Regions from separate parts of the Pseudothermotoga hypogea DSM 11164 genome, predicted to be linked through region 2. Evidence: predicted binding sites of a transcription regulator. Region 2 holds the regulator's gene; each other region holds the start of a gene.

Region 1 (10,472 bases), 270 kb from region 2:
TATTCGATGTCTTCACAACCATCGGTGAAAGACAGAATAGAACTGATCATAAGAAAAGTTCCAGGTGGCTTGGCTACAACCTACATCCACGAACATCTCAAAGTTGGTGAAGAGCTGAAGTTCATCGGCCCGTTCGGCGAGTTCTACTTGAGAGAATCCAACTCCAAGATCATCGCCATAGCTGGTGGATCGGGCATGGCACCCATAAGATCCATCATACTCGATATGTACGAAAAGAAAATAGAGAGGGAAACTTATTTCTTCTTCGGAGCAAGATCGAAGAGAGATCTCTTCTATGTCGATTTCTTCAAAAATTTGGAGAAACTTTATCCGAGCTTTCATTTCATACCTGCTCTGTCAGAACCTAAGCCCGAAGACAACTGGGAAGGTGAGGTTGGCCTCATCCCGCAGGTGGTAGAAAGATACCTTGACAGATTCTCTCCAGATCAAGTTGAAGCTTATCTTTGTGGAAGCCCCGGCATGATAAACGCCTCGATCGAAGTTTTGAAAAAGTTCGGTCTCAAAGAGGAAAAGATCTTCTACGACAAATTCGCATGAAGGGGGGGAAAGATGTGAAGCAAACCCCTGATTTGGAAAAAGTGCAAGAGAGAATGAAACCCGGTGTGATAAGCAGTTATGGCTTTCTGGGGACGGACGATCGAAAACTCATCGATATACTCGACGAAGACGACAAAAAGGTGACCGCGCTCGGGCTCACGCACCAAAAGATAGCCGATAGGCTGCAATATTTCTATGAAAAAGCCAAACATGCCACTGGAAGTTGGGTAACTGTCGACGAACACTTCGCCGTGTACGTGGATGATGTGAGAGGGTACATGCCGTGCCCGTTCGGTGATCCCGGACTGTATCCAAAAAACTACGTGATCGTCGAAAACAAGAAGATCAACGAAAGATTGATCTTCTCTTATCTTTCGATCCACTTAATAAGAGAACACGGCTTTTACCAAGGCAGAGGTTCACCTTTCAGGATCGATCCAGAAGCCGCCAAGAGGATTTTGGAGATGTGAACTGCTTTGTTGCATTCGTCTCGGCGCAAGCAATCAAGAGTAAGAAACTGTCACAGCTGGTCGAGTTCATATAAAAAAAGAGGAGCTTACGCTCCTCTTCATTGCTTTTTGACCAATTCTCTGGCGACTTCCAGCTTCAGTTCACCGTCTCTGTAATCCACTCGAACAGTTTGACCTTCTTTCACCTCGCCCGCGATGATCAACTTCGCGAGCGGTGTTTCAATCTCTCTTTCGATGAGCCTTCTGAGTGGTCTTGCACCGAAGATCGGATCGTGTCCCCTCTCCGCGAGGTACTCCTTGGCCTGTTCGGTTATGACGAGTTCGATCTTCTTGTCCTTCAACCTCGAACCGAGCTTCTTGATCATTATCTCGACGATCTGCTTCATGTGCTCCTTCGTCAAAGGCTTGAACACGATCACGTGATCCAACCTGTTTATGAACTCCGGTCTGAAGTAGCGTTTCAATTCCTCACGCACACGTTCCTCGAGTTCTTCGAACCTCTTACCTTGCCTGACGTATTCAAGTATCAAATCGCTCGCGATGTTGCTCGTCATGATAACTATGGTGTTTCTGAAATCGACCACGTTTCCTTTCGAATCTGTCAATCTTCCATCGTCCATGATCTGTAAAAGGACATTGAACACATCCGGGTGGGCCTTCTCGATCTCGTCCATCAGGACCACGGAGTACGGCCTTCTGCGCACTGCCTCGGTGAGTTGACCTCCCTCTTCGTAGCCGACGTATCCCGGTGGTGCTCCTATGAGCCTCGAAACGCTGTGTTTCTCCATGTACTCAGTCATGTCGATCCTGATCAACGCACTCTCGGTCCCAAACAGCACCTCTGCCAAAGTCTTGGCGAGCTCGGTCTTACCCACACCTGTCGGCCCCAGGAACAGGAAAGTTCCGACTGGCCTGTTGGGGTCCTTGATCCCCGCTCTGGCCTTCCTTATGGCATCTGCGACGACGCTGACGGCTTCCTCTTGGTCGACCAACCTCTCGTGGATGATCTCTTCCAGCTTGAGCAACCTCTCTTTCTCGGACTCCAGCATCTTTGACACGGGAACCCCCGTCCAGGACTCCACGATCTCAGCGATCTTCTCGGCGGTGACGGTGGGTTTGCCACTCGTCAAAGAATCATGTTCGCTCTTCAACTTGAACAGTTCTTTCTTGAGTTCCGCAGCCTCTTTGTACATGGATTTGACGGTGTACTCGTCGATCTTTTCTTCGAGTTCTTTCATCTTCTTTTCCATTTCACGAATCTTTTTCTCGTCCTTCCCCTGCTTGGTCGAAGCCATCTTCACTCTTGCAGCCGCTTCATCGATCAAGTCGATCGCCTTGTCTGGTAAGAACCTGTCGGTGATGTACCTCGAAGAGAGCTTCGCCGCGGCCTCGATCGCTTCGTTATCTATCTTCACCTTGTGGTGATCCTCGTAGGTCTTCTTCAAGCCCTTCAGGATCTCGATCGTTTCCTCTATCGAAGGTTCCTTGACCAAAACGGGTTGGAACCTTCTGGCGAGCGCTTTGTCCTTCTCGATGTGTTTTCTGTACTCGTCGACCGTCGTGGCACCTATGACTCTTATGTCACCACGCGCGAGTGCTGGTTTCATCATGTTCGCAGCGTCAATCGCTCCCTCAGCCGCACCGGCACCAACCAAGGTGTGGATTTCGTCTATGAACAGAATCGTGTTCTCTTTCTGTTTCATGAGTTCGTCGAGAAACGATTTCAACCTCTCTTCGAACTCTCCCCTGTACTTGGTACCAGCGAGCATCCTTCCAAGATCAAGCATGAGTATCCTGAAGTTCTTCAACTGCTCAGGTACTTTTCCTTCGACGATCCTCTGGGCGAGCCCTTCAACGATGGCCGTCTTTCCCACACCGGGATCGCCTATGAGGATCGGGTTGTTCTTCGTCTTCCTCATCAAGATCTCTATGACTCGCTCCACCTCTTTGTCTCGACCTATGATGGGACCGATCTTTCCTTCCTTGGCCATCTTGGTCAAGTCCGTCGCATAGAGGTTCAACGAAGAACCTTCAGCAGCGAGTTCCTCGCTCTTTTCCTTAGCCTTCTGCAAAAGTTTTTCGTAATCAACACCGTGTTTCCTCAAGATCTGAGCAGCCTGTGATCTGCCTTCTCTGAGAAGGCCAAGCAAAAAGTGCAAAGGTCCGACGTCCTTTTGGTTGAACAACCTCGCCTCACGTCTTGCGAGCTCCAGAACGTACGAAAGCTCACTGGAAACGTAAACTTGATCTGAGAAACCGTAGTATATGCCGTACTGTGATTCGACGCTTTCTTCAAGTTCTTCGGTGATCTTGTTCGTGTCGATTCCCAGTTCCTCGAGCAACTTCGCCGCTTCGTTGTTGCCATCGTACAGGATCTGAAGAAGAACGTGCTCAGGCTTGAGCAAGTTCTGATTGCTATCCTTGATATTCTCAATGGTTTTCTCGAAAATCTCCCTCATCTTTTCGTTGAGATTCCTCATGATGACACCTCCGAAGCATAATTTAGCAGAGTATTCTTACGAGCGCTAAACATACAAGTGACAGTATATAAACATAAGAGTGACACACATGTGAAAACACGATCTACGAAGGACAAGCTGGGCCATTTCTCCATCGAAGCGGGGAAGGTTCAATTGGATTTTCATCTCTGCGCTCGCCTTGCTAACTTATATAATAGCAGCAAGGGAGGATTCAACATGAAGGTTCTTCTGATCAACCCAGCGCACAAGGGTTACTATTTCAGACTCGGAGCAATCTATCCACCGCTCGGATTGATGTACATCAGTTCCGTTTTGAAACGTGCGAACCATCCCGTGACGCTCATCGACATGAACGTTCAGCCTTTCGACTGGCAAAAATTCGACTATTCAGACTTCGATGTTGTCGGTATCTCAGTCGACACACCGAGGTTCCCACTCGCAAAACAAATCGCACTGAGAGCAAAAAATCATGGAGTGATCACGGTGCTCGGTGGACCTCACGCGACCGCCGAGTACGAGAGCATACTTAAAGAAGGAATATGTGACTACGTTGTTCTGGGGGAAGGAGAACGCACTTTTCTGCAGTTGATCGAATCGCTTGAGCGTGGAGAACCACATCCCCAAATAGGTGGTCTGGCCTATCTGTCGGAAGGTGAAGTTTTTGCCAGACCACCTGAATTTGTGCAGAGCCTCGACGAATTGCCATTTCCGGACAGAGAAAATGTGAAGCTCTACAAGACAAAGTTCTGTGGTCAACCAGCAACGAGCATGATCACCTCGCGTGGTTGTCCGTTCGACTGCGAATTCTGCAGCGCCTCTCAGTTCATGGGCCGCCGGATCAGAGAGAGAAGTGTGGAAAACGTGCTGGAGGAACTCGAGCTCATCAAAAAGATGGATTACGGCTCGGTGATCTTCTTCGACGACAACTTCACGCTGAATGCGAAGAAAACGATCGAACTGTGTGAAGGAATGCTGAAAAGGAACCTCAACTTCCGTTGGTGGGCGTTTGCACGAGCAGATGAACTTCTGAACAGAGAAGATCTACTCGAAGCGATGTCGAAGTCCGGTTGCAAGATGCTCTTCATTGGTTTTGAGAGCGCTGAGGACAAGGTCTTGAAAGAATACAAGAAAGGATTGTCGAGTTCGATCGCATTCGAGGTCATCAAGCTCTTGAAGAAGTACAAGATCGATGTGTTCGCAAGTTTTGTCATCGGCGCGCTCAGCGACACAAAGGAATCGATCATGAAAACCGTTCAGTTAGCCAAGAAACTGAAGGCATCGATCGTGCAATTTTCGATTTTGACTCCTTATCCTGGAACAAGACTCTACGAAAGACTCAAAAGTAAGATCTTGTCCAAGAACTTCTCCTTGTACGATGGCACCCACTTGGTCTTCGAACATCCAAATTTTTCTCCATCTGAGCTGAAAAAGCTTTTCGTTAAGGCTTATTATTGTGTCTACACTTCACCGAGAATGATCTTCACGCGTGGCATTCCTTTTCTTTTGAAACTCTTGAAAAACCGAGGAAAAGACGAAAGCTACGATCTTCGCTTTGGCGAGACTTGAAGCTCGGAGGTGAAACTGTGCGTTTGGCGTTCTTGGGAGATGTTCATGCAAACTTGGAAGCGTTGAACGCAGTCTTGGAAGACATAGGCAAAAAGGGTGTCGATGAGATCTTCTGCCTCGGCGATCTGGTCGGTTATGGACCAGATCCAGAAAATGTGGTTCAAGAGATCAAGAAAAAGAACATCAAAACCATCATGGGAAACTACGACGATGCGGTTGGATACTCCAAACAAAGCTGTGGTTGTAGTTATTCTCCAGGAAGAGAAACAGAAGTTGGAGATGTCTCACTCAACTGGACCATAGAACACACATCCCAAGAGACGAAGGATTTTCTCAAAAAACTTCCACGAAGACTCTCGTTCGAAGTGGAGAACGTCAAGTTTCTCTTGGTGCACGGAAGTCCCCTGGATGAACTTTTAGAGTACGTCACACCGCAGATCGATCCAGACAGACTTCAAAAGATCGCTCAATCCACGAGTGAGGATATCATCGTGAACGGTCACACGCACATTCCCATGGTCAAGTGGGTCTTTGGAAAACTCGTGTTGAACCCCGGCAGCGTGGGAAGGCCAAAAGATGCTGATCCCAGAGCTTCATATATGATCGTCGAAGTCAAGAAAGGAACAGTTCAGGCTCAGATCGTGAGAGTTCCCTACGATGTGAAGAGGACCATCGAAAAGATCGCGAAGAACAACTTGCCGATGGAACTCGCCACAGTCCTCGCGTTGGGTCAAACCTTCGATATGGGCCCGGGGAAGGTCAACTTCTTCCTGTGAATGTGGTATAAAAAAGTTGAAGTCTTCTTCTTCGGAGGTGTTGAGCGTGCCAAAGATTTGGACAGAAAGAATCTTCACAGATCCTGAGGTTCACATCCTGAGAATAGACGACGATCACATTAAGTATTTCGAAGCAGTTTGGGATATTCCCGAAGGCATAAGTTACAACGCCTATCTTGTCAAGTTGAACGGTGCGAACATCTTGATCGACGGTTGGAAGAAGAACTACACAGACGAGTTTCTCAAAGCTCTGTCCAGTTTGATAGACCCAAAGCAGATCACGCACATCATCGTGAACCACACCGAACCAGACCACAGCGGAACACTGCCTGAGACTTTGAAGCTCAACGAGAACAGAGCCAAGGTCATCGCCTCCAGCTTCGGTAAAAGACTTCTTGAATCTTTCTACGGTATAACCAATGTCGAAGTGGTTTCGGACAATCAAGAAATAGAAATCGCCGGCAGAAAGTTCAAATTCGTCATGACTCCTTGGCTCCATTGGCCAGACGCGATGGTCACACACGTGGACGGCATTCTCTTCGGTTGCGACGTTGGGGGTGGTTATTCTCTTCCACCGATCATCGATGATTCGAACGAAAAGATCGTTGAAGAATACTTACCGTACGTCACGAAGTACATCGTCAACGTGATAGGACACTACAAAAACTACATCATCGAAGGTGCGAAAAAGTTATCCACACTTGAGATAAAAGCGATACTGCCTGGGCACGGATTGATATGGAAAAGAGAACCTCAAAAACTCTTACAACACTATCTGAACGTGGCGAACGGTGTTGCTGAACCGAAAAAGATCTGCGTCATCTACGATTCAATGTATGGTTTTGTCGATAGAATTATGAAGAGAGTGGTTGAGATCCTGCAGGCCAAAGGTTTCAGTACAATCGTCTACAAATTCTTGGACGAGGATCAGCCTTTCGAGAGCGAGATCTTGAAGGACATTCCAAGCAGCGCCGCACTCGTCTTCGGTGTCTCAACGTACGAGGCAGACATTCATCCAAAGATGAGGTACGTTCTATACGAGATCTTGGACAAGGCCAACTACGAAAAAACCGCCATCTTCTTCGGTGTCCACGGCTGGGCAGCGTCTGTGGAACTGACAGTGAAGAAGCTCTTGAAAGACTCCAAGTTCAAGTTCGTCTCCTTCGTCGAAACGAAAGGTGGCAAGATCGAAGAAGCAAAGATCGAACAGGCCATCGAGCAACTTCTCAAAGAACTGGAGTGATACGAGTGAAGATCGCCGTGGGGGGATGGGTTGAACTCGCGAAAAACCTCGCGGAACACCACGAAGTGACGATCGTCGAGAAAGAGAACTTGGCATACCACACAAAACCCACGATGAGCCACTACATAATGGAAGATGGATCGAGGCCTCCTACAAAAACGGAAAGATCGTCGAAGTCGGGATCTTCGAAAACATGAAAAACGTACGAATGTGGAGGAAAAGCTCAAAGATTGAGAATTCATCTTGAAAACTCGGCGCTTCAAGATGTGCTATGATATTTCCATAGAACCAAACCTGGGTTTGGTAACCAAACTGGGGTTTGGCGCGTTCTTTTCCCTGAAGCCAAAAATGGTTTCCACTGAGCCTCGATCGTCTCGCCGAAGATTTATTCGAAAAACAAAAGGCGAGGCCAATGTGAAGGCCACCTCTTCGCAAGACACACACCTTTACACTCTCGCAGATCGGTGACTATGACAGAACACTCACACAAACATTTGAGATAGCCGAAAAGATGGTTGAAAGTGAGCTGAATGAACTTTTCAGAAAATCTCCCAATTATCGCATCGTCCTTGAAGCTGTGGCTCACAGAATGGACACCTACTCCAAGATCAAGAAGTACTTCCTTATGAATTCGATCTCTATAAACGACACAACGTTGCCAAAGCTGATCAAATCACTCGTGAAGTATTCGTACCTTGAGGAACGCATCGAAAACGGTTCAAAACGCTACGTGATTCTCGACCCGATCGTCGAAAGAGTCATGTTGAAATGGTGAAAACCCCCCTTGCGGGGGGTCATTCTTCATCGAAGGAAAGTTCCATGTAGTCTGCTTTCACTCCGGGTAGTTTGTTCAGCTTATCACACAGTTCTTTGTGCTGTTCCGGGCTTCCGACAAGTTCCAGAACGATCAGTCCAGCTTCGGAACAGTTATCCAAAACTCCATCGTGAAGACCAAGCCTCGTTTTGATCAAACACCCCCAAGCCGTGAGGATCTTCTGCACTCTGTCGGCTGTTTCTTTCCTGTTCTTCACCAGTATCGCCATAACGGTTTTGATAGGCACCTGCGCCACTCGAACACCCCCCAGCTTTCAAAGACCATTCATTCGATCGGTTCAAAGTCCTGTTTTGAAGCTCCGCACATCGGACAAGTCCAGTCATCTGGTAAAGCTTCAAAAGGTGTCCCTGGGGCTATTCCACTGTCTGGATCACCTTTCTCAGGATCGTAGATGTACCCGCAGAGAATGCATCGATACTTTTTCATGTTCTCTCCTCACTCCTCTACAACGATTTTCTTGCTGCTCTCCCAAAGACCGTGTATGTTACAGAAAGAGAGCGCCAAAATCGTTCCAGATTTGTTCAGCTTGACCTTGTTCGTCACCGTCGGTTCTGTATAGACTGCACCAGTGTTCGGTCCTTGAACAGATTCTCCGTGCGCGTTAAACTCGTACTTTCCAATCTCGTACACATAAGGATCACCATCTGGTTGGAAGAAAACCTGTATCCACCTTATGTGGTGCTCTGTGGTGTTGGGGTGTGGAATTTCCTTGCCAACAGTGACAGTGATGTGGAACGGTTCATTCTTTTTGACGCTGTCAGGTGCCTCGATCACGGGAACGTGTTTTTCCTTCTTGAAATCCTCACTCTTGATGAAATCAGCCAGTTTCATACTATCCCTCCTCACACAGAGAATTCCCTGTAAGAATTCTTCGGCGCGCCACAGACCGGGCACTTTTCTGGTGCTTCACCTTCTACCGTGTGACCACAAACAGAACATATGTAGATTTTTTTCAGCCGCGTAGTCTTCCTTTTTCTCAGCAAGTTGCTTCGCTTTCTTGTACATCTCTGCATGGATCTTCTCAGCTTCCCACGCGAACTTTGTACTTCTCTCTGCGCCCTTTTCTTGCTGGAACTGTGCGACGGTGTTGTACACAGGATACATCTCGTTGATCTCGAACGTTTCACCGTCGATGCACTGTTGAACGTTCTCTGGCATTTCTTTGTAGATCTTGCCGAGTTCCCTGTAGTGGTTTCGAGCATGCACAAATTCTGCGTAGGCAATGGCTCTGAACAGGTTCGCAAGCTTCTTCAATCCGCGCTGTTCCGCCTCATCTGCGAAGATCAAGTACTTCATGTGGGCCATGCTCTCTCCCGCAAAGGCATCCTCGAGGAACTTCTTCGTCATCTCCCTCATAAGATCACCCCCAAAAGCGGAGTTTTCTGGTCTTATTATACCATCCAATTTGTTGGATGGAAACATTTCAATACAGTATCGAATTCAAACAGAAGCTTTATTGGCACCTTCATTTGAAGATTTGAGCCTCTTTCATTAAGGTCTTCTCATACTGTGGAAAGTCCTCTGAAATTAGGGACAATCACTCAAACATATGCGTAGGTTCTTATGAAGAATTCCTCACCTATTCAAAAATTCCGTCAAACTCTCTTCAGTACGGTAGTCTTGGGACTACTCAAACTGCGGAGGTGAAGGCTGTGAGGTTCAAACTGTTCTTGACACTCGCTTTGGTAGCTTCACTGAACCTTGTTGTCTTGGCCCTGAACGTGATCTTCTTAGTCGGTGACGGGATGAGCGCGAACCAACTGGTACTCGCGAGCATATTGGAAAACAGACTCCTCACGACGATGACGCTTCCCTACACGGGCCTGACGGTCACCTACTCGTCGGACTCGTGGGTCACAGATTCGGCTCCCGCTGGAACGGCACTGTTTTGTGGCTTCAAAACTCTGAACAAGGCCATCGCTGTTCTTGCCAACGGTGAAACGGTGCCATCGATCTTTGAAATCGCAAAAAAAGCTGGCTACAGAATCGGAATCGCCGTGACTTGCCAGATAACTCACGCCACACCTGCAGCAATCTACGGACACGTTTCCAGCAGAAGCGACGAATTGACACTCGCCAAGCAGTTCGTCGAGTCAGGGACCGTGGACGTTGCCTTCGGTGGTGGTTGGCAATGGTTCTTGCCCGAGGGCAAGGGAGGCGTTAGAAAGGATGGACTCGACCTGATTGAGATGCTTGAATCGAAGGGCTATCAGTACATAACGAATGCGGACGAACTCAAAGACGTTTCTGCTCAGAAAGTTCTCGGTCTCTTCGCGAAGAACTACCTCGAACCGGTCTCCGATAGACCAGCCAACCAGCCCACGCTCGACGTGATGACCGCAAAGGCAATAGAATTACTCTCCAAAAGCGGTCAACCTTTCATGCTCATGGTCGAAGGTTCGCAGATCGACTGGGAATGCCATGCGAACGACTTCTACGGCGCTTGGAAGGAAGTCGTCGAGTTCGACAACGCCGTCAAGGTTGCACTCGATTTTGCGAAGAGGGACGGAAACACTCTCGTCATCGTCACGGGAGACCACGAAA
Region 2 (10,472 bases):
TCTTCAAGAGTCCAACCTTTTTGCCCTCGCTCCTCATCTCGTCAACAACATCCTTGATCGTTCCGTTGGAAGATCCCAGAGCAACCATGACGTACTCGGCATCTTCCATCCTGTACGGTTCAACGTAATCGTACTTTCGACCGCTGATCTTGTAGAACTCCTCGGCTATCTGTGGAAATACCCTGTAGGCGTGTTTCATTGCCTCTATTTGCTGTCTCTTGTGCTCGAAGTAGTAATCGTACAGGTCCAGTGCACCGTAGGTCACGGGATGGTCGGTGTCAAGTAACGGATAGATGGGTTTCAACTCGCCAACGAATTTCTTGACCACATCATCCGGCAGGACTTCAACGGGCTCCACCCCGTGCGAGATGATGAACCCATCTTGGTTAACCATGACAGGCAGTCTCACGTCGTCGTGCTCGGCGAGACGAACCGCGAGAATCGTCAGATCGTAGACCTCCTGAGCATCCTCACAGAAGAGCTGGATCCAACCCGAATCTCTCACCATCATCGCATCACTGTGATCGCAGTGTATGTTTATGGGTGCACTGAGCGCCCTGTTCACCAGGCCCATAACGATGGGCAGTCTCAAAGAAGAGGCAATATAAACTATCTCGCTCATTAAAGCCAGTCCTTGAGCACTCGTCGCAGTCATTGCCCTTGCGCCAGCAGCAGCGGCTCCAACGACGGCGCTCATCGCTGAATGCTCACTTTCGACGGGTATCATCTCAGTTCGAACTTCGCCGTCGGCAACGTACTTGGCAAAGTATTCCACGATGGGCGTCTGAGGAGTGATCGGGTAGGCCGCAACGACGTCTGGCTCTATCTGCTTCATCGCGTACGCCGCTGCTTCTGCTCCAGTTATAGCCATTAAATTCTTCGTTTCCATCGCTCAGTCCTCCTTTCCTACGAACTCTGTCTCCGGGCGCATCTCGATGGCGGACTTTGGACAGACGTTCGCACACACACCACAGCCCTTGCAGTAAAAATAGTCGATTCCTTTCATTACACCTTTTTCCTGGATGATCGCTTGATCAGGACAATAGAACCAGCAGAACATACAATCTATGCACTTGGATCTATCGTATACGGGTCTCTTGACACGCCAATCACCGGTTCTATACTTTCGTGCAGTTCCTGGTTCCACTATCAAGCCCGCTATAGGCAACTCATGCCATTTTTTCAACTCAGCCACTGCACTGCACCTCCTCGTAGCCGCGTCTGAGCGCCCTGATGTTCGCCTGAATCATTTCTTCTGGAAGCTTCCGTTCGAACATCTCTCTGATCTTCTTCTCCACCACTTCAAGGTTCACCAATCCTGTAACACGTGCGAGCGTGCCGATCATGACCGTGTTGGGAACACCTCTTTTGATTTCCTGCAACGCTATGTCCGTAGCGTTCACAATGCATACTTTTCCGTTGAAATTCGTCTTCTTCCTCACAAAGTCAAAGGAGTGTTTCGTGTTGACTATGAGAACTCCATCTTCCTTTAGCCCTGAAACTATAGTCGGTGAGAGCAGAGTGTCATCGATGACCACAACCACATCGGGATTCTCGACCGAGTAGTGTACCCTGATTTTGCCTTCACTGATCCTGTTGAACGCCCTCATGGGTGCTCCAGATCTTTCTGCACCGTACTCTGGAAAAGCCTGAGCGTACTTACCTTCGTCGAGAACCGTCTCCGCCACCAACTGAGCCGCACTCTTGGCACCCTGGCCAGCCCTTGAATGCCACCTGATTTCGAAATATTTTGTAGGCACCTTATCCCTCCTTCCGGGTTTGAAAAGCTGCGTAGTATCGAAATTCAATCCACGGAAAAACGTCGTCTTCTTGCTCAAGCCTCGCAAGGAACTCTCCATCTATATTATCCTTCACAAGTTGTGTCTCAAGGTCTAAAAAGCGTTTCACATGAGTTTTGATTCTGTTAACTGCGTATTCAACGTTGGTGCCCGTAGTCATGATGAAGGGCCAGTCACTCGATTCAGCCAGGAGCAGTTCTCTCAGCATCTGGTTGAGAACCCTCGTTTTCAGCGGGTCCTTCTCCTCGAAATATGTCTCGGCGAGCCTCTTCATCCTGTCTCTGATCTCGACTAAGTGCAACTGAATCCAGTCGTTTTTACCATTCAACCAGGTATCGAAATAGCCTCCGTTACCCCACGAAGAATCTGCGGGAGTAACGATCTGGAAGCTGTCGAACTTTTCCAGCACCTCGGATGGTGTTGCGAACTTGATCTGTCTGTATCTGGAAGCCTCAACGAAAAAGTTCTCGAGAAATTCAGGACCCTCAAACCACCAATGTCCGAAAAGCTCCGTATCGAACGGTGCCACGATGACGGGAGGCTGATTGAACACGTCAGTCAAGCTATTTATCTGGGAGATTTTCTTGTTCAGAAAATCCAGAGCGTGTTCCTTAGCAGCACTGAGTGCCTCATCACGGTTGTACAACTCTTTTTTTTCGAGTGGTGTTTCCCGCGACGTGACCTTGTGGTACTTTATACCCACGTTCACCCTCACACCGCTCTTGTCTATGTAGGGTTTTATGTAGTCGTAATCCCTATCAAATCCGAGATCCCTGTAGAATTCTCTGTACCTTCCATCGCCCGGATAACCCAAGGTTGCGCTCCACACTTGTTCGCTCGACTCTGGATCCCTGGCAAACGCGAACACACCAGAAGGAGTCATTACGGGTCTGTACACATCGAAGTATGGTCGCTCATCCGCATACCAGAATGCGTGTGAATCAACGAAAAAGAACTCCACACCGTATTTTTTGAGTGTTTCATCGAGACCCGAGTGATAACCACATTCGGCCAGCCATATGCCCTTAGGCTCAAAACCGAAATGGCGTTTGAAGGTCTCCACACCGACTTTGATCTGAGTGTCGACCGCGAACGGTTGATGACGCATCAATGGGAGAAAACCGTGAGTGGCGTTGCAGGTTATCAACTGAACATTACCGAATTCGGCATGTTTCTTGAAACCATTCGCCAAGTTGCCGTTCAGCGAGTCGAGGTAATTCAAACACGCCAGAAACCTTTCTCTGTAGAAACCCGCAAGATCTCTCTCTTGCTGCGTGTTCGCTCTTGCAATTTCTTTCTCACACAGCTCAACGAGTTTCTCAGCATATTTCTTCAGTTTCTCGGTGAGTGTTGTGTTTCTGAACATTTCGAGCAGCGGAGGGCTGAGTGAGATCGTAACCTTGAACGGTACTTTCTTTTCTTGAAGCCGGTCGAACATCATCAGCAACGGCACGTAGGATTCTAAGACCGCTTCCACGTACCATCTCTCTTCCAAATAGAGATCGTGATTCGGATGGTTCACATACGGAAGATGCGTGTGCAACACGAGCAAGAAGTATCCGTTCATCATCTACCACTCTCCACTTGAGACGATATGTGTATTCGTTCAACTGGTTTCAAGGGAGGTTCACCAATCTTCACAGTACGCTTGCCCTTGATGATCCATCTCTGGCGGACAGAAGTTGAAGGTGTGTTCGAGGGGGTGCGTGCAACGTTGGATCTGAGAACGGGAACGAACTTTCCTTCCGCCTTGAAACCGAGTTCAGCAAGGTAATCGGCGTTTGCCATCGGAACGTGGAAATAATAATTCCTCGTCATCGAAAGATGAACGCCCGCTTCGAAGATCCGATGGGCGTTGGTTCCATCGAAGACGATGTAGGTCACGTCGTAGAGCCGCAGCAACACCTCTTTCTGTGCTGAAAGCTTTGAGAGAGTTTCGCTCGAAAGATCCCAGTATACATAAACCAGATTCGGGTTGACCGAGAGCAACACGAGCCTGTCAGAACCGTACGATTGTGGCAGTCCATTTTCACGGATCTCTTGCGGCGGACTGGCTTTTTCTTCCTTTTTTTGAGAAACCAGCGATTTCGCAAAATCTTGAAGGAGTTTGAGGACCTCGCTTTTCTTCATCCGCTTCTTGACCTTCAAGCCCAGTTTCCTCGCAAGAGCCTTGGCTTCCTGAATAGTGGGGTTCTTTGAGAGGAAGACTTCGAGTTCTTCGCAGGTCATGTTCTTGCCCCCTTTTTGAAATTTTCACAAACTATTCTATCATGTTCTCATCTCGTTGTAAAACGGGGAAAAAAGAAAAAAACTCCGCACTTGCGGAGTATAAACGGTCACAATCGTCACATTTTCCAAAAATCACCTAAAATTTTCAAGAAACGTCTATGCCCTTCTCCTTCGCTATTTCCCTCAGTAACTGTGCTTCTTTCATGGAAAGCCGTTCAGGTATCTTCACGTTCACCGTGACGTAGAGGTCTCCGCGTTTCGCAGTTCTCAGAGATGGAGCGCCTTCTCCCCTGAGCCTGAACACCGTGCCAGGTTGTGTACCTGCGGGTATTCTGAGCATCGTAGAGCTTCCGTCTGGCAAATCTATGCGCACCGTTGTTCCAAGGATGGCCTGCAGATAGTCTATCGTGATCTCGGTGTATATGTCGTCATCTTGACGTTTGAATCTTCTGTCCGGTCGCACATGGACGATAACGTAGAGATCACCGTAAGGTCCTCCGTTATATCCCGCATTACCTCCAGCCTCTATCTTGAGTCTGGTCCCATCCATAACACCCGCAGGTATGTTGACTGTCGTTCTGACTTTCTTCTTCAACCTGCCGGTGCCACCACAAATGTGGCATCTCTCTTTGACCACACGCCCAGTTCCACCGCAGGTGGGACACGTTCTCGTGCTCACAAAAACACCAAAGATGCTCCTTCTCTCCTCTCTCAGTATCCCCGAACCGTGACACCTGGGACAAGTTTGATAACCGCTCCCCGGCTCGATCCCATCGCCATGGCAGTGGTCACATACTTCGTACCTGTCGTACTCTATGGGCATTTGTTTACCAAGGAGCGATTCTATGAAATCTATTTCGACCGTTACACTGATGTCCTCACCCGCTCTGCGCCTCGCCGTCCTCTGGGCCTCTTGCGTTGAACCCCTATCGCCAAAGAAAATATCGAAGACATCCCGGCCAAAGAAACTTTCGAAATCTCTGAATATGTCCTCGAACGTGGTGGACGAAGTCTGCTGTGAAAACTCATGTTCTCCAACGTAACCGAACCTGTCGTACATGGCCCGTTTTTGTGGATCGCTCAGGACCTCGTACGCTTCCTGGATCTCCTTGAATTTCTCCTCGGCTTGTTTCTTGTTCTCCGGGTGCAGATCGGGATGCCATTGTTTTATCAACTTCTTGTACGCTTTCTTTATTTCCTCTTCAGACGCGTCCCTCGGAACACCGAGGATCGCGTAGTAATCTTTATACTGTCTGGGCACCGTTGTCACCTCTCGAAGGTTTCACAGCCACCTTGACCTTCGCTGGCTTTAGAACCTTAGAATGATACTTGTATCCGTTTTCAACGACTTCGAGCACGTCGTATTCTTCCTTTTCTTTGGTCTCGATTCTCTCAACGGCTTCATGCTCGAACGGATCGAACTTTTGACCGACCTCTATTTTGAAAAATCCCTCGTTGTTGAGCAGTTTCCAGAGCTTCTTGTAGATCAACTTCATCCCTTTGTAGAAATCCTCAAACGTTGCACCCTGTTCAACAGCATTGAAAGCGCGCTCGAGATCGTCGAGCACGGGGATGAGTTTGGTCAGAAGATACTCGTTTGCATTTTTGAGGATCATTTCTCTGTCCCTGAGCGTGTCCTTCTTGAAATTCTCGAATTCGGCTTTCAGCTGCTTGAGATATTTTGTGAGCTGTTCCTTCTCTTTTGTGAGCTTTTCGATCAGGTCCTCCTCGACCGTTTCAGGTTTATTCTCAACCATCTCGTTGAGTTTTTCGTTCTCAGTCATCTTTCCACCTCCCGTGTGACCACTGTGAAGTACTCCGTCAACCTGCTGGTGACGTAAGTCAGGACGTTCATTATCTCCTCGTACTTGATGATCTTTGACGTCACGACAACTATCTTACCCATTGGCTCATTCTCCTTGCGATAAGAATCAACGAAAATTGAGAACCTTTCCAGTCCCTGCAAACCGTGCTCACTACCTATAAACACTGCGGGGACTTCCTGAACTCTATCCATGAAAGCTTTCAACAATCCGTCGTCAGACAAGAAACGCGAAAGATTCCTTATTTCGTCTATGTTGAACGTCTCACCACTTATGAGAACGTCGAGGCCGAACTTTATCATGCTGTTCCTCAAATCGTCCTTCAACGAACTGATGAGCTGTTCAGACAAATCTATCAGGGACTCGTCCCAGTCACTTTCGAACACTTCGCCCGTGAGGCTGTCGATGCTTCTGCCTTTGAGCAATCTGTTCAGCAGATTTTCAAGCATGGAATGATCCACATCAGTGAAACTCCTGAAAGGTATGAATTTCATGAGACCCAGTTCCGTTACAACGGAAATCAAGTAATGGTTTTTTGTGATCGGCGTCACGATAGCTCTCAGGATCTTCAAACGGCCTGTGTCAGGTTTTTCCAGCACCACGGCTCCTTTCGTCATGCGTGCCAAAGCGATCGCCGCTCCTTCAAGAATTCTTTCCATGTCGCCGTACGTCAGAGGATAGCGCACGTTTATCTGGTGAGACCTCTGCGCGTAGTCTTTGGCGAGCTTCAAGGTTTCGTCCACGTAAAACCTGAAGCCTTTGTCCGTAGGGATTCTCCCAGCAGAGGTATGCGGTTGATAAAGATAACCCAGATACTCCAGCTTTCTCAAATCGTTTCTGACCGTCGCAGCACTGCACGAAAGATTCGACACGTTCAAGACGTGCTCCGAACTCACAGGTTTTTTCGTGATGATGTACTCCCTGACCACGCAGTAAAGGATCTTCTTCTGCCTCTCGTTGACCCGCGCGTCCCGTCTCATATTATCACTCTCGACATTCGAGTGCTAATTTCAGCATAGCACAGTTCGTCGTCCTTGTCAAGACTGCAAGGTGGTATTAGAATCTTCATAGAGGTGATCCAATGCACATTGAAAAAGTGATCGAATCACTGAGACCCATACTCGTCGTAGCCAATTTGGACGGGAACATGAATCATGGGATCAGCGACATTGTGAACAACTCGAGTCAAGTCAGACCGAATTGTCTGTTTGTGTGCCACAGGGGTAGAAAGTTCGACTCACACGAGATAGCACAGGAAATATACAACAAGGGAGCCTCCCTGCTCGTTTCCGAACGACCCCTGAACGGTAGCATCCCCCATTTGATTGTCAGCGACACGCGACTCGCAGAGGCCATGCTGGCGGACGCGTTCTTTGAAAAGCCTTACAAGAAGCTTCTTACCATTGGTGTCACAGGGACCAACGGTAAGACCACGAGTGTTCATCTGTTTCACCATGTGTTGCAGAGTTTTTCGAGTCGTGGCAGTTTGCTCGGAACCGTTCATTATGAAATTCTCGGCGAGCCCAAGTTCCATCATGACAACACGACGCCAGGTGCCATCGAGATCCTCAGGGCAATGCGTAAGACTGTCGATAAGGCTGGTTCACACTTCGTGATGGAAGTTTCCTCACATGCGCTTTCTCTAAAACGTGTTGAAACCGTTAGATTTGACATCGCCGCGCTCACGAACATAACGAGGGATCATCTGGACTTTCATCAAACCTTCGAAGAGTACACGCAGACGAAACTGCACATATTTGATCTGCTCAAAGAGAATGGCATCGCATTGATAAGTGATGAGTACTCGCACCTGCTGAACAAAAAGGTGAGAAAAATCGTCTATGGCATTTCCCGGCAGAGCCATTATCGGATTCAAAACCTTGAGGTCAGCAAACGGGGGACAAGGTTTGAGATAGAGTGCCCTGCAGGAAAGTACAAACTCTGGATCAGGATCCCCGGTTACCACAACGCCATGAACGCGACTTTGGTGTTTGCCGGTTTGGTGGAACTTGGTTATGATCCAAACGACGTTGCCGCTTCCATAGCTTCTTTCCAAGGTGTCGATGGTCGTTTCCAGTTCATTCCCGAAGCTTCCCTGCTTGGGATAGACGTGGTTGTGGATTTCGCACACAGTCCAGACGCACTGGAAAAAACTCTGGTCACCGCGAGACATTTGACCAGTGGTAGGATCATCACGGTGTTCGGGGCTGGTGGACAAGCGGACAAAGGTAAGAGGCCGATGATGGCTCAAATCGTGTGCCGATACTCGGACGTTGCGATCATAACGACGGACGATCCCAGGGGTGAAGATCCCATCGAGATACTCAACGAAGTTGAAAGCGGTGTGCCATCAGGGGCGGCGTACCTCGTTATCCCGGATCGGCGTGAAGCGATCGAAACGGCCATCACTCTTGCAAACAGAGGAGATATGGTCGTCATCGCGGGGAGGGGGCACGAAGAGTATCAGATCTTCTCGGACGAGAGAAAAATACCCTTCAAAGATGCGGACGTGGCCAGAGAAATAATCGTTCAGGAGTACCAGAGGGAAAGAAGGCATGTTTGAGAATGCGAAGTTTGTGATTGACTCTCGAGAAGCATTCGATGGTTGTGTTTTTGTCGCACTCAAGGGAGAGAAGACGGACGGACATCTTTACGTACGCCAAGCACTCGAAAAAGGTGCGTCCTTGGCTGTCGTGGAACGAGACGTCGACGTGCCCAAAGAAAAACTGTACCTCGTGAAGGACACCAGGTATTTTCTCCAACAGATGGCAGCACAAAAACTTGCTATGTATGATCCTCAAATCGTCGGTATAACTGGTTCGAACGGCAAGACGACCACAAAAGAGATGATACATCACTGTCTTGGAAAGGAGCTCGCGTTCAGAAACCCAGGCAATCTCAACACGGAAATTGGCCTTCCTTTGTCAATTCTGAACGATTATCACGGTCAACCGTACGCGATCTTGGAAATGGCGATGAACAAACCGGGGGATATATCCACGCTGTGCCGGATCGCTCGACCCCACGTTTCCGTCCTCTTGAACGTTGGCACCGCACACAGGGGTGTGGCGGGTGGAGACGAACAAATACTCAGAGGTAAGTTGGAGATCGTTGAGAACATGAGAGAAGATGGCATCGCCATAGTTCACAGCGATCCAAGGATCTTGGAGAAGATCAAAGAAAAGAAATTCCTGGCTTTTGGTTTTTACAGCGGCGACTATAAACTCGTATCTTACAAATATGAAGAGTTCTCAACGATAGCTCATTATGAAACGCCTGAAGGAAAGAAAAAAGTACGTTTCTCGGCGATCTTAAACTTGGGACAGCTGGTGAACGTTGCCGCAGTTTTAGCGGTGTTCGATGTGCTTGGTCTGGATGTTGATCTTTCGAAGTTCGAAACTTTTATTCCGGTGGATGGAAGATTCAAAGTTATAAAAGTTGATGACGTTTACGCGGTGGATGACACTTACAACGCGAGCTTGGAATCTTTCAGGATCGCTGTTGAAACGCTCAAGAAACTTGGTAAGAGAGCCTACGCCGTTGTCGGTTCGATAAAGGAACAGGGTATCTACTCCGAGCAAACTCACAGACAGCTCGGAAGGATCCTCGAGCAACTGGACGGGGTCTTGGTCTACAACATCGACCACGAGATAGATGCCATGGAATGTTCCAAGATCATCTTGAAGAGCGATGAGCCAAAGGCCATAGTTGAACAGTTGAGGAACCTGCTCGAGCCGAAAGATGCGGTTCTGTTCAAAGCCTCGCGCGCAGTTGGCATGGAGAAGGTGCTCGAACTGTTTCTGGGGGGAAAGAAGGCATGAGATATTTTGCCATCACATTCCTTCCCTGTGTCGTGCTTTATCCATTCCTCATAGAATTGTTCAAAAGACTCCGCGTAGGCCAGTTCATAAGGGAAGAAGGTCCGGATCTTCATGGTTACAAGACTGGAACGCCAACGATGGGAGGCGTACTGTTCTCGATTTTCGGAGCACTTTCGTGTTTCGCTTTTGGATACACGATCGACGGCTTGACGATCTTTCTGTTTTCGTCGATCGGTTTTCTGGACGACCTTTTGAGTGTGATCAAAAAGACATCACTTGGTCTGAGAGCTTGGCAGAAGTTCTCCCTGCAGATCATTTTCGCGACGGTTCTGTTGATACTGATCAGACCTGATACAAAACTACAGATTCCGTTCTTACAGAAGGATTTGGATCTTGGCAGGCTCTATTGGATCTTCGCTGTTCTCTTGATAGCCGGGCTGAGCAACGCTACAAACCTTACGGATGGGCTCGACGGGCTCGCAGCGAGCGTGTTTTTGACGAGCGCAATACCTTATTGGTTCCTGCTCGGAAAGAGTGCAGATTCACTGATTCTATTTTCGCTTAGTGTGACGGCTTTTTTGTTTTACAACATCAAACCTGCGAAAATGTTCATGGGCGATACCGGTTCACTCGCACTCGGTGCGTTGATCGCCGTGGTTTCGATAAGAACCTCCACGGAGATCATAGCGTTACTGTGTTCGAGCATCTTTGTTGTTGAAACACTCAGCGTGATGATACAGGTGAGCAGTTACAAACTCTTCAAGAAGAGAGTGTTCAAGATGTCTCCCATTCATCATCAC
Region 3 (10,472 bases), 240 kb from region 2:
CCCGAAACTGTATCGTCTAAGTTATGGAACCAGGGCAAGACCCCCCACCCTCCTTTGACGACATAGATACACTGATAAAACTGTTCTTGGGCGATCGAAAGATCGCCCTTATTTTTTGTTTTCTTCTTTATTCTACCAATTCTCGACCTCCCCACCAGCAACCGTTAAAATATCTTGGGAGGGATAGCTGTGATGATCAAACACATGAACGAGATTGAACCGCAAGAACTCTTGAATGGAGAGGTCCTGAAGAGAGTTTTCATAAGCAAAGACGAAGCCCCCACATTTGTCATGAGGTTGTTCACGCTCCAATCCAACGCATCCACGCCTCTTCATTCTCATCCCTGGGAACATGAAGTTTTCGTGGTCGAAGGTAGACTGAAAGTGGTATGCGATAATGGCGAAACGATCGTTGAAAAAGGACACTTCGTTTACGTATCACCCAACGAGTTGCACCAGTTCGTCAACGTTTTCGAAGGCCCGTCCTCCTTCATCTGCGTGGTACCGAAGGAAGGGGAAGTTTGAAAAGAGATTTCGAATTTTTCTCTGGTATCGATCCTTCTTGGACGGGCAAGTACCCCACGGCTGTCACGGTATTGGACAGAGGCTTGCACCTCGTTGACTTCGTCTACAGCGAGAAGATAGATGAGATCTTAGAGCCGTTGAGAACACATCCGAACAGCGTCGTTGGAGTCGATGCACCTTTGATCGTCACGAACGAATCTTGTCACAGACCGAACGAAAGAGAGTTTCTCAAACACTTTGCGAGGTTCGGTCTTTCGCTCTATCCAGTGAACAAGAAGAGGTATCCTTTCTTCTTTCCCGAACTGCTGTATGAGCGCTTGAATCAGATTGGTTACAGCTTCGAATCTGGCAACATCTTCGAAGTTTATCCCCACGCAACGATCATGGTGCTGTTCAACGATATGAAGGTATTCCACTACAAAAGAGTCAAGGCGAAAGAAAGATTTAAAAAGCTTCGCTGGTTGGAAGGAAAACTCAAAAACTTTGTTGAAATACCGGACAGTTTTTGCATACCGAAGGACAACCTCAAGGCCTACGAAGATTTCTTAGATTCGCTGGTCTGTGGTTTGACCGTGGCGCTCGCAAGAGAAAAGTCTTACCTAACGTTCGGTGACGAGGAAACTGGAATCATGCTGGCACTGGATAGCTTTCGCGAATAAAAAAGAGGAGGGCGGGGTGGCCCTCCTCTTCGTGTCTATCGATCAGTATTCTGGTGGCATCGATGGCGTTTCTTTCTTCTCTTCGGGTTTCTCGACAACGAGCGCTTCCGTTGTCAACAACATACCCGCGATCGATGCAGCGTTCTGCAGTGCGCTCCTTGTGACCTTCGCTGGGTCTATGATTCCAGCTTTGAACATGTCGACGTATTCGCCCTTGAGTGCATCGAAACCATGGCTGAAGTCTTTCGAGCTCAGAACTCGCTCCACGATAACTGCACCGTCGTAACCTGCATTCTCGGCGATCTGCCTGATGGGTGCCTCGAGAGCTTTGTACACGATCGAAGCTCCGATCTTTTCGTCACCGTCGAGTTTGCTCATGACTTCCTCTACAACTTTTCTGGCCCTCAACAGCGTCACTCCACCACCGGGAACGATGCCTTCCTCGACAGCAGCCCTCGTCGCGCTCAGAGCGTCCTCGATCCTGTGTTTCTTCTCCTTCAGTTCGGTCTCCGTCGCAGCTCCAACTTTTATGACGGCTACTCCACCGGCGAGCTTCGCCATCCTTTCCTGCAATGTCTCCTTCTCGTATTCCGATGTCGTTTGCTCAATCTGAGATTTGATCTGCGCGATCCTCTTCTTGATCTCCTCAGGCTTACCCTTGCCACCGATGATGATCGTGTCGTCCTTCTTGACCCTTACCAGATCAGCCCTACCGAGATCCTCGAGCGTGACATCTTCGAGGTTTATGCCAAGCTCGTCGCTTATCACGGTTCCACCGGTCAGTATAGCGATGTCCTGGAGCATGGCCTTTCTCCTGTCACCGAAACCGGGTGCCTTGACAGCGCAGGCCATGAGTGTGCCCTTGAGCTTGTTTAGAACCAAAGTCGTCAACGCTTCACCTTCGACGTCTTCTGCAATGACGAGGATGGGTTTACCGGTCTGCGCAACTTTTTCCAAAATCGGTATCAAAGGTCTCACGGCACTGAGCTTCTTGTCGGTGATCAGTATGAACGGTTCTTTCAATTCGACTTCCATCTTTTCCGCATCGGTGACGAAGTAAGGTGATATGTAGCCTCTGTCGAACTGCATACCTTCTGTGAACTCAACGTAGGTCTCGAGCGTCTTGGAATCCTCGACTGTGATGACTCCATCTTCTCCCACTTTGTCCATGGCCTCTGCGATCAGTTCCCCGATCTCCGGGTTGTTCGCACTTATGGATGCGACGTGCGCTATGTCTTCTCTACCCGAGAGTTTCTTCGCGTTATCCTTGATGAACTTGGCAACCGCTTCGGTGGCCTTGTCAATTCCACGCTTGAGAAGTATTGGGTTAGCACCTGCAGCAACGTTCTTCAAACCTTCTCTGATCATCGCCTGTGCCAGCACCGTGGCAGTGGTCGTACCGTCACCGGCGACGTCGTTGGTCTTGGAAGCGACTTCCTTGACGAGTTGGGCTCCCAAGTTTTCGAACTTGTCCTCAAGTTCTATCTCCTTAGCGATCGAGACTCCATCGTTCGTGATGGTTGGAGAACCCCAGCTCTTTTCGATTACGACGTTCCTGCCCTTTGGCCCAAGCGTGATCCTCACAGCATCGGCAACTTTGTTAACTCCTCTTTCGAGCGCTCTGCGAGCTTCCTCATTGAACTTCAACAGTTTGGGCATGGTTTCTCCCTCCTCTCAACCTTCGATTTTCGCCAGTATATCGTTGGCATCAATTATGATGTAGTCGACATCGTCAATCTTGATTTCCGTACCTGCGTACTTGGAGTAGATGACCTTATCGCCGGGTTTCACATCGATGTTGTCAACCTTTTCTCCAACTGCGATGACCTCAGCCTTCATAGGTTTTTCCTTGGCCGAATCGGGCAGAACAATCCCACCTTCAGTTTTCTTCTCCTCCTTGATGGGCTTGATCAAGAGTCTTTCACCAAGCGGTACAACCTTCATGGGCACGACCTCCTTTCAAATTTTATCACTCAATATCATTGAGTGCTAATTATAGAATACACCACTTTGGTTTACAAATCAAGAGGCGATTTATGGACTTTATCGCTGAATATTCGCGAATAATGCCAATTATTCCGAAATATGCACCAGATAGCCCCATTTTCTCTCGAAAACTATCACTTCAATGGTAAAATTTGTTCAATGTGGAGGTGAGAATGTGAGCAGAAAGTACATCGTAAAAGAGTACGTGCTGGCCACGATCGGTGTAATCATCACCGCCGTTGGAGTAGTTTCGTTCTTGATCCCAAACTTCATTGCCGCAGGTGGCGCAAGTGGTCTTGCGATCGTTCTGAACAGGCTCGTGGGATTTCCTGTGGGCGTCTGGATGTACATCATAAACGCCACGCTGTTTCTCATCGGTTTCATCACGATGGGCAGAGACTTCAGTGTGAAAACTATATATTGCACCTTCCTTCTCAACTTCATGATAGATTTTTTCGACAGGATAGTTCCGATCCCCAGATACACGGAAGATCTGATCATCGCTGTTCTTTTCGGAGACATCATCACCGCCGTTGGCATGGCGCTCACTTTCACGCAGAACGCTTCCACAGGTGGTACTGACATCATTGCACGCATCTTCAACAGATTCTTCGCCGCACCTATGGGTACCACACTGTTGATCGTCGATCTGTTCATAGCGGTGTTCGCCGGCGCAGTCATGGGTTCCAAACTCGGTATGTACGCCATCCTGGCTATAATGGTGAACGGAATGATGATAGACTTTGTTCTGAAGGGCATCGAATCTTCGACGCAAGTTTTGGTAATTTCGGAAAAACATCGAGAAATCGCCAGCTTCGTTCTGAACGAGCTGCACAGGGGCGCGACGTACATAGAAGCTAAAGGTGCCTACACTGGCAAGGACAGAAAGATATTGCTCATTGTCCTTAGGAGGAGGGAACTTGGAGAACTTGTATCCTTCATTCGGAAACTCGATAAGAGTGCGTTCATAATAATAAGCGAGGCTCGACACGTGATCGGTGAAGGTTTCCAGAACATAGGAAACGTGTTCTGAGGGGAGTGAAAGCTTGAGGACATTTTCCAATATCCTGTTCTACGCTGGTTCCATCGTTTTACTGTTTGCCATAATAAGCTTCGAGCTCGGCTTGAAGGCCATGAAGAACAAAGAGGATGAGAAGATGAAAGGTCACAACAGAAGAGGCTGGAAAGCTTTGTTGATAACAGCTGTTCTGTATGGGCTTTCTTTTCTCACCGCGTACTTCGCCTGAAACATCGTGATAAAATCATTTTAGTACGGTGAAAAGGACGGTGCGCATTGTGGTGAGAAGAGATCTCGGAATAGACCTTGGTACTGCGAACACGCTCGTGTACATGAAGGGCAAGGGTATCGTTATAAACGAACCTTCAGTCGTGGCGATGAACGCCGACACGGGTGAAGTCATCAAAGTCGGTCTCGAAGCGAAGATGATGCTTGGAAAGACCCCCGCTTCGATCGTCGCTGTGAGACCCCTGAGAGATGGAGTGATAGCCGACTACGATGTGGCGCTGGCGATGCTCAAATACTTCATAGGCAAGACGAGGACGTCCATCGCTTTTTTCAAACCGAGGGTCGTCATAGGTGTTCCCATAGGCATCACCGATGTTGAAAAGAGGGCGATACTGGAGGCGGGTCTGGAGGCAGGTGCAGCCAGAGTGTTTTTGATAGAAGAACCCATGGCGAGCGCGATCGGGCTCGGGCTCGACGTCGAAGAACCCAACGGGAACATGATCGTCGACATCGGTGGTGGAACGACAGAAGTTGCCGTAATATCGCTCGGCAGCATCGTGGTGTGGGAATCGATAAGGATAGCTGGAGACGAAATGGACGAGGCCATCGTTCAGTACGTTCGTGAAACGTACCGAGTGGCCATCGGTGAAAGAACGGGCGAAAGGATAAAGATAGAAATAGGGAACGTCTTCCCATCTCCCGAGTATGACGGTCTGGAAACGATCGTTACTGGTATAGATCTGTCGACAGGACTGCCTCGAAGGATCACCATAAGAGGTGGTGAGGTCAGGGAAGCCTTGATGGTGCCTGTGAACGCCATCATCGACGCGATCAAAACCACGCTCGAGAAAACCCCACCCGAACTGGTCACGGACATCGTCGAGAGGGGTATAGTCACGAGTGGAGGCGGTTCACTCACTAGGGGCATGGACAAGCTCATAGAAAAAGAAACCGGAATCAAAGTGGTCAGAGCCGAAGATCCCATGAGCAGTGTTGCGATCGGCGCGGGCAAAGTCCTCGACAAAGTCGACATTCTGAAGAAGCTTCAGCAGGTAGACTGATGAGCAACCGTCAAGTGAACCTTTTCATCGCCTATATGTTGATCTTTACGACCATCTTTGCACTGAATGCCGTCTTTCAGGCGAAGCCGGCGAGGTTTCTTTTTCGCTTCGTTCACATCGCCGTTTACCCCGCGAATGCTTTGAGATACACACTTCACAAGCTCAAAGAAGCGATCGTGCTCGTTTTCAACGTCGCCGAGCAACAGACCGTCGTAAAGATCAACGACGTCACTTTCGAACAGTCCAACACCGTCCTTGGCCTAAGGCAGAACTATTTGATCGCAACGGGACGGGCGAAAGCCGGCGACATTGCGATAGATGCGATGAACAATCGTTTTGTCGGAATCGTTCGATACGTGAGTGACCATGTGTGCTGGATCGAACCGTGGGACTCTGCTCTGTTCTCAATGCAGGTGAGTGTAGAATCGAGCCAGGTGACTATAGAAGGCGAAATCTCTGGTGGAACGAGATTGAAGATCTACGAAGATGTGGACGTGACGGGTTTCACGGTGAGGGTTTCCGAGAACTTCACGAATGGAAAACTTCTGAGAGAGATGAACTGCGATAAGCTCGGAACGGTCGTTGGCAGACAGGGAGATTTTTTCTTAGTCAAGATCGATCCTGTTCGCCCGACTCGCTTGTGTTATCTTCCGGGTTATTGACCAGCTGTTGCATGATCTGAGACAGAAGCTTGGCGTCTTCTTCGCTGTACTGCTCCTTTTCCTCCATCTTCCTCAGCACGGAGAACGGATCTTCTCCAACCAGAGTTTCCGACTCCTTCCTCTCTCCCTCTTTAGACTCTTTAGAAATTATCTCTTGAACTATACTCTCGATCTGAGCCTCGAGCTTCCGCAGTTCTTCGTCCGCCTCAAAATCGATAACTCTCTTACCCTGTTCCAGATCTTTCGAAACCACATCGATGCTCTGGAGCTGGCGTTCGAGTCTTTCTTCCGCTGTGAGTTCTCCTTCTTCAGTGCCGACTTTCTTTGCCCTCTTCATCAGTCTCAATAACAGGAAGGTTGCGGCAAAACTTATAATGAAGACCCCAATGACGAGGAACAGAGACGTGCTTTTTTTTGTAGCTTGTGGTTGTGTGGTAGTTGGAGGTGGAATCCTCGCTCTCAACCATTCCAACCATTCTTCGTTGGCCTTCGAACCTTCACGTATCGCTTTGAGGATACTCGCCGCCACGGCGTTGCTCGATTCGTAGGGTTCCAGATAAGCTCTGGCCTTCGTGTAATCCCTGATCATGTATGCGCACACGCCCATTCTCAGTTTCACCAGCGGATCGTACGATTCTATTCTCGGCTCCAGCTTCAACGCCGTTTCGAACCATTCCAGCGCCCGTCCGTAATCGCCTTGTGTGTAAGCATTCAAAGCGGATTTGTAGTATTCCAGAGCGTTCGAAAAAGCCAGAATCGAAACCAAAACCAGCAGAACCACCGCGTACCTCATCAATCATCCCTCACTTCAGTTTATACACCTCCACGCGTGACTGCGATAGTACGTAGATCTTGTCGGCTCCAACAGCGATGTCCTCCACTGCAGTCGGGAAAGAATGATAGACCGATCTCAAAGTGAGCTTCGAAAGATCGAAGACGAAGAGGCTGGAAGTGCCAAAGATCAACACGGTGTTGCCCAGCAAGAGAAACTCTTTTGGATCTATCCATCCTTCCGCACCCCAAACGTACGTTCCACTTTTGAGATCGTAGACGAGCAAACTGTAGCTTCTCAATCCCACAAACAACAGATCCGATACCATCAGACAGCTTGTGAAGTCGACCGATCGTCCCTCGATCTTCAGCTTCGACGCATCGAGCAGTTTCCTCAGTTTCCCTCCAGACAGTTCGTAAATCTCTCTGTTGGTCATCAGCAGAGTCGAAGAACTTTCCACGAACCTGCCATAGACTCCCGAAACACTTTGAACCGCTTTCCAGCCGTTCTCCCATCGCGCAAGAACCAACCCTTCCTTCGCCCTCAGCAGTGCAAACACACCATTCTCAGTGACCAAAACATCCTCTGTGTTCGCCGTGTCTATCTTCGCAAGTTCCAACACCCTGTTTCCGTCAAAGAAATACGCACTCTCGTTCGAAACGAAACCCAAACCCGTTTTCAACGAGTGTACGTATCGAACCGTGCCGGATTTGACCTTTTTTCCTTCGCTGTAGAGACCATCGCTGAGCATGTAGAAGAGCCTTCCCACAGCAAAATGAACGCTTGAAACGTTGCCCAGATTCAGCGTTTCCATCTTCGTGAGGAGTTCGGAGCGTTCAAACCTGTTCGGTAGAATGATACGCCTTTGAACGGCCTCTTCTTTCTTGGCCTGATTCGTGGTTGACTGAGCAACTTGCTCCGGTTTAACTATTCTTTCTGCTTGCTGAGCCTGAGGAGATCTTTCCGGGTAGGTTTCCTCCCTGTATGCTGGAACCTCGATACGCGTTTCTGCGAGAAACTTCTTCAACGTATCGTGAAAAACCGGATCGAGATAACAATCGAAGAAAGAGCCTTTCAGAACGAGTTTCTGTGCTCCTTCCAGAAAGGCGCTTTCGTGAGTCACCACACCATCGCCTTTGCCAGCAACCAGCTCAGGATAGAACACTTCAAGTTGCGTTCCTCCAACATCGATCGAGGCTGGAGGCGAATTTCCCACCGCGACGAGGTACCTCACATCTTTTCTCGCAGTCTCGTTGAGTTTCTTCAACAGTTCCGAACCGGTAAGGATCTCCGCATAAACAGGTCCGAGCGCTTCGAGGTAGTACAACAGATGAGATTTCATCGCATCCACCATGAAACGATCGACGCCGAAGCTGTTTGCCACAACCTGAGAATCTTTTCTGTAAAGCAACGTACCATAGTAGAGAGGATTCACAACGTTGGTTCCCCCGTTCGGTGGACTCACGAGGACCAAACTTCGAACGTTCTTGACCTCTGGGTGCAGTTCAACTGCGAGCCTTGCTATGATGGCCCCGACGCCGTGCGCAACGATGTCAAAGTCGAAGTTCCTGAGCCTCACCAGTTCCATAGCGAGTTTTTCCGCTTCAAAGAGCAGATAACTTGGCATTCTGGTCTGTGCGAAGCTGCGAAAGGAGTTCATGTACGAAACTGAACGCGTAGCCGCAACGGGATAGTCGTAGTACATGATCGTTCTGTTTGGAAAAAGCTCACCCCAGAAGTTCGCCGAATCGTGAGAGGAATTCACAAAACCAAGAAAGCCTCTGTCCATATCCGGCACGAGCAGAAGGACAGGTTCTGTGCTTTTGGATCTTTCGATCAACAACTGAAGGCCCAGCTTTTGTTTCTCCGGAACGTCCGCGATTAAACCGATCATCGATGTGTGGAACACCTGCGCCTCAACGTACGGTCCCTTTTCATCAACACCCATCGATGCCCCACCGAAGACCCTGTAAACGGGCTGGCTGGGATCTGGAACGTAGGCCAATCTCACGTTGGCGTAATCTGCACCAAGGTAGAGATCCCTCGGTAGTCTGTAGACGATCCTGATCGGTCTCATTGCGAACTCGTCAACGCCGTCCGAGGGAGACACATCGTAGAGATCACCAACAAACATGCTTGAAATCATTTGCGGCAGAGTTTCTCTCGGAACGCGTTTCACGATGAAACTCTTTCTAACGCCGTACGCACCGTCCGGTACAACGATAGACAGGGGAACTGAAGTTTCCTCTTTTGCCCCGTTCAGCACGACACTTCTGTTCGCGTAGAACCGCCACAAAAAAATTGCCGCGACAACCGCGACCACCACGAGGACAGCTATCAGGAGCAATCTTCTTCTGAAGATCGAAAGGAACAGTTCAGAGAACCTCATCTCTTCACCTTTTCGCCAGATCTTCGAGCAATTTACGCACGTTATTGAGTCTCAGCTTCCCGAGCTGGCGCATTATAGACCTCAATAACTTATCGGCGAAAATCTTGCTTTGCTCAAGACCGAGGATCTTCACAACGGTGGGTTTACCGAGCGCCACGTCTCTACCAACGGGCTTGCCAAGCTTGCTCTCATCACCACACGCATCTTTGATATCATCCTGAACCTGAAACCATATTCCCAGAGCTTCGCCAAGCTTTGAAAACCTCTCGGCAAGATCGAATTTACCGGCGAGTATAGGCCCGCTGGCGAAGCAGAACGAAAAAAGAGCACCAGTTTTCTTGGCGTACATTCTCAGCACTTCGCCAAGATCCGGGCTCGCACCTGTGTACTCCACATCCAAAGCTTCCCCAACGAGCACCTGGTAGGTCGAACGTGAGAAGTATTGAAAAAGCATTTCCTTCTTTCTCGGTTCGGCGGGAGAATCGCTGAGCACGCAGAACGCTTTCAGCATGAGACCATCCCCCGCGAGGATGGCCGTATCGTTACCAAAAACCACGTGGCACGAAGGCTTTCCCCTCCTCAAAGGAGAATCATCGATCTGTGGAAGATCGTCGTGAATCAAAGACGCCGTGTGGAACAACTCCACCGCGAGCGCTGGATGCCATACGAGTTCAACTGGGACGTCCAGATCGTTGCAGATCGACCAGATAAGAAGCGGACGGAACCTCTTACCGGGTGTTAGAACGCTGTAAGCTATCGCCCGCTCCACTCGGCAACAAGCTTCCTTTATCTCTTCCCGCAAAAGTTCTTCGAACTCTTTCAAAAATTCAGTCTCTGTCTTCCTCATCTTCCTCTTTCGGCTCGTCCCTCAGCATCTTCTTGAAGGTGTCGATGTCAAGGTTCTCAACGAACTTCTTGAACTCCTCGTCGCTCGCCTCTTCGGACATCTCAAGATCTATGGCGTGTTCATCCACGATCTCGTTGCTCACGTAGATGGGAACATTTTTCTTGACCGCAAGCACGATGGAATCTGAGGGTCTTGCATCCATCTCTATGATCGCCTGATCTTCTGGTTCCTCCTCCTCTCCCTCGATCGCTGCCAAATCCCTTATGACCAACGTGGCGTAGTAGACGTTCTCCTTAACGCTGTGTATGACGATTCTCTCCAGCTT

The links. Region 2 encodes HrcA, which represses chaperone genes, less so after heat shock. Its sites were predicted from a motif close to ATTAGCACTCNNANNNTNNGAGTGCTAAT; they were not measured.
Region 1: the regulator HrcA is predicted to act here: its motif matches at 3,530-3,558, upstream of AJ81_RS04320 (ATP-dependent Clp protease ATP-binding subunit).
Region 3: the regulator HrcA is predicted to act here: its motif matches at 3,150-3,178, upstream of groES (co-chaperone GroES).

What each region holds. Positions count from the first base shown of each region.
Region 1 is NZ_CP007141.1:844,018-854,489, forward strand. It holds gene AJ81_RS04310 (NADH:ubiquinone reductase (Na(+)-transporting) subunit F) at 1-558, shown strand, start outside; gene AJ81_RS04315 (hypothetical protein) at 573-1,028, shown strand; gene AJ81_RS04320 (ATP-dependent Clp protease ATP-binding subunit) at 1,127-3,508, opposite strand; gene AJ81_RS04325 (B12-binding domain-containing radical SAM protein) at 3,725-5,074, shown strand; gene AJ81_RS04330 (metallophosphoesterase family protein) at 5,092-5,850, shown strand; gene AJ81_RS04335 (FprA family A-type flavoprotein) at 5,897-7,093, shown strand; gene AJ81_RS04340 (hypothetical protein) at 7,099-7,290, shown strand; gene AJ81_RS04345 (hypothetical protein) at 7,605-7,868, shown strand; gene AJ81_RS04350 (hypothetical protein) at 7,888-8,136, opposite strand; gene rd (rubredoxin) at 8,193-8,354, opposite strand; gene AJ81_RS04360 (class II SORL domain-containing protein) at 8,364-8,759, opposite strand; partial or broken gene AJ81_RS04365 (rubrerythrin family protein) at 8,771-9,284, opposite strand; gene AJ81_RS04370 (alkaline phosphatase) at 9,581-10,472, shown strand, end outside.
Region 2 is NZ_CP007141.1:578,861-589,332, forward strand. It holds gene porA (pyruvate synthase subunit PorA) at 1-889, opposite strand, end outside; gene porD (pyruvate synthase subunit PorD) at 893-1,195, opposite strand; gene AJ81_RS03015 (2-oxoacid:acceptor oxidoreductase family protein) at 1,188-1,760, opposite strand; gene AJ81_RS03020 (glycoside hydrolase family 57 protein) at 1,762-3,366, opposite strand; gene AJ81_RS03025 (DUF4912 domain-containing protein) at 3,366-4,028, opposite strand; gene dnaJ (molecular chaperone DnaJ) at 4,174-5,289, opposite strand; gene AJ81_RS03035 (nucleotide exchange factor GrpE) at 5,273-5,812, opposite strand; gene hrcA (heat-inducible transcriptional repressor HrcA) at 5,809-6,831, opposite strand; gene AJ81_RS03045 (UDP-N-acetylmuramoyl-L-alanyl-D-glutamate--2,6-diaminopimelate ligase) at 6,933-8,414, shown strand; gene AJ81_RS03050 (UDP-N-acetylmuramoyl-tripeptide--D-alanyl-D-alanine ligase) at 8,407-9,672, shown strand; gene mraY (phospho-N-acetylmuramoyl-pentapeptide-transferase) at 9,669-10,472, shown strand, end outside.
Region 3 is NZ_CP007141.1:817,320-827,791, forward strand. It holds gene AJ81_RS04150 (cupin domain-containing protein) at 193-525, shown strand; gene AJ81_RS04155 (DUF429 domain-containing protein) at 522-1,184, shown strand; gene groL (chaperonin GroEL) at 1,227-2,843, opposite strand; gene groES (co-chaperone GroES) at 2,859-3,128, opposite strand; gene AJ81_RS04170 (YitT family protein) at 3,313-4,203, shown strand; gene AJ81_RS04175 (hypothetical protein) at 4,217-4,417, shown strand; gene mreB (rod shape-determining protein) at 4,467-5,477, shown strand; gene AJ81_RS04185 (hypothetical protein) at 5,477-6,139, shown strand; gene AJ81_RS04190 (tetratricopeptide repeat protein) at 6,087-6,932, opposite strand; gene AJ81_RS04195 (hypothetical protein) at 6,943-9,300, opposite strand; gene AJ81_RS04200 (polyprenyl synthetase family protein) at 9,305-10,147, opposite strand; gene AJ81_RS04205 (bifunctional nuclease family protein) at 10,128-10,472, opposite strand, start outside.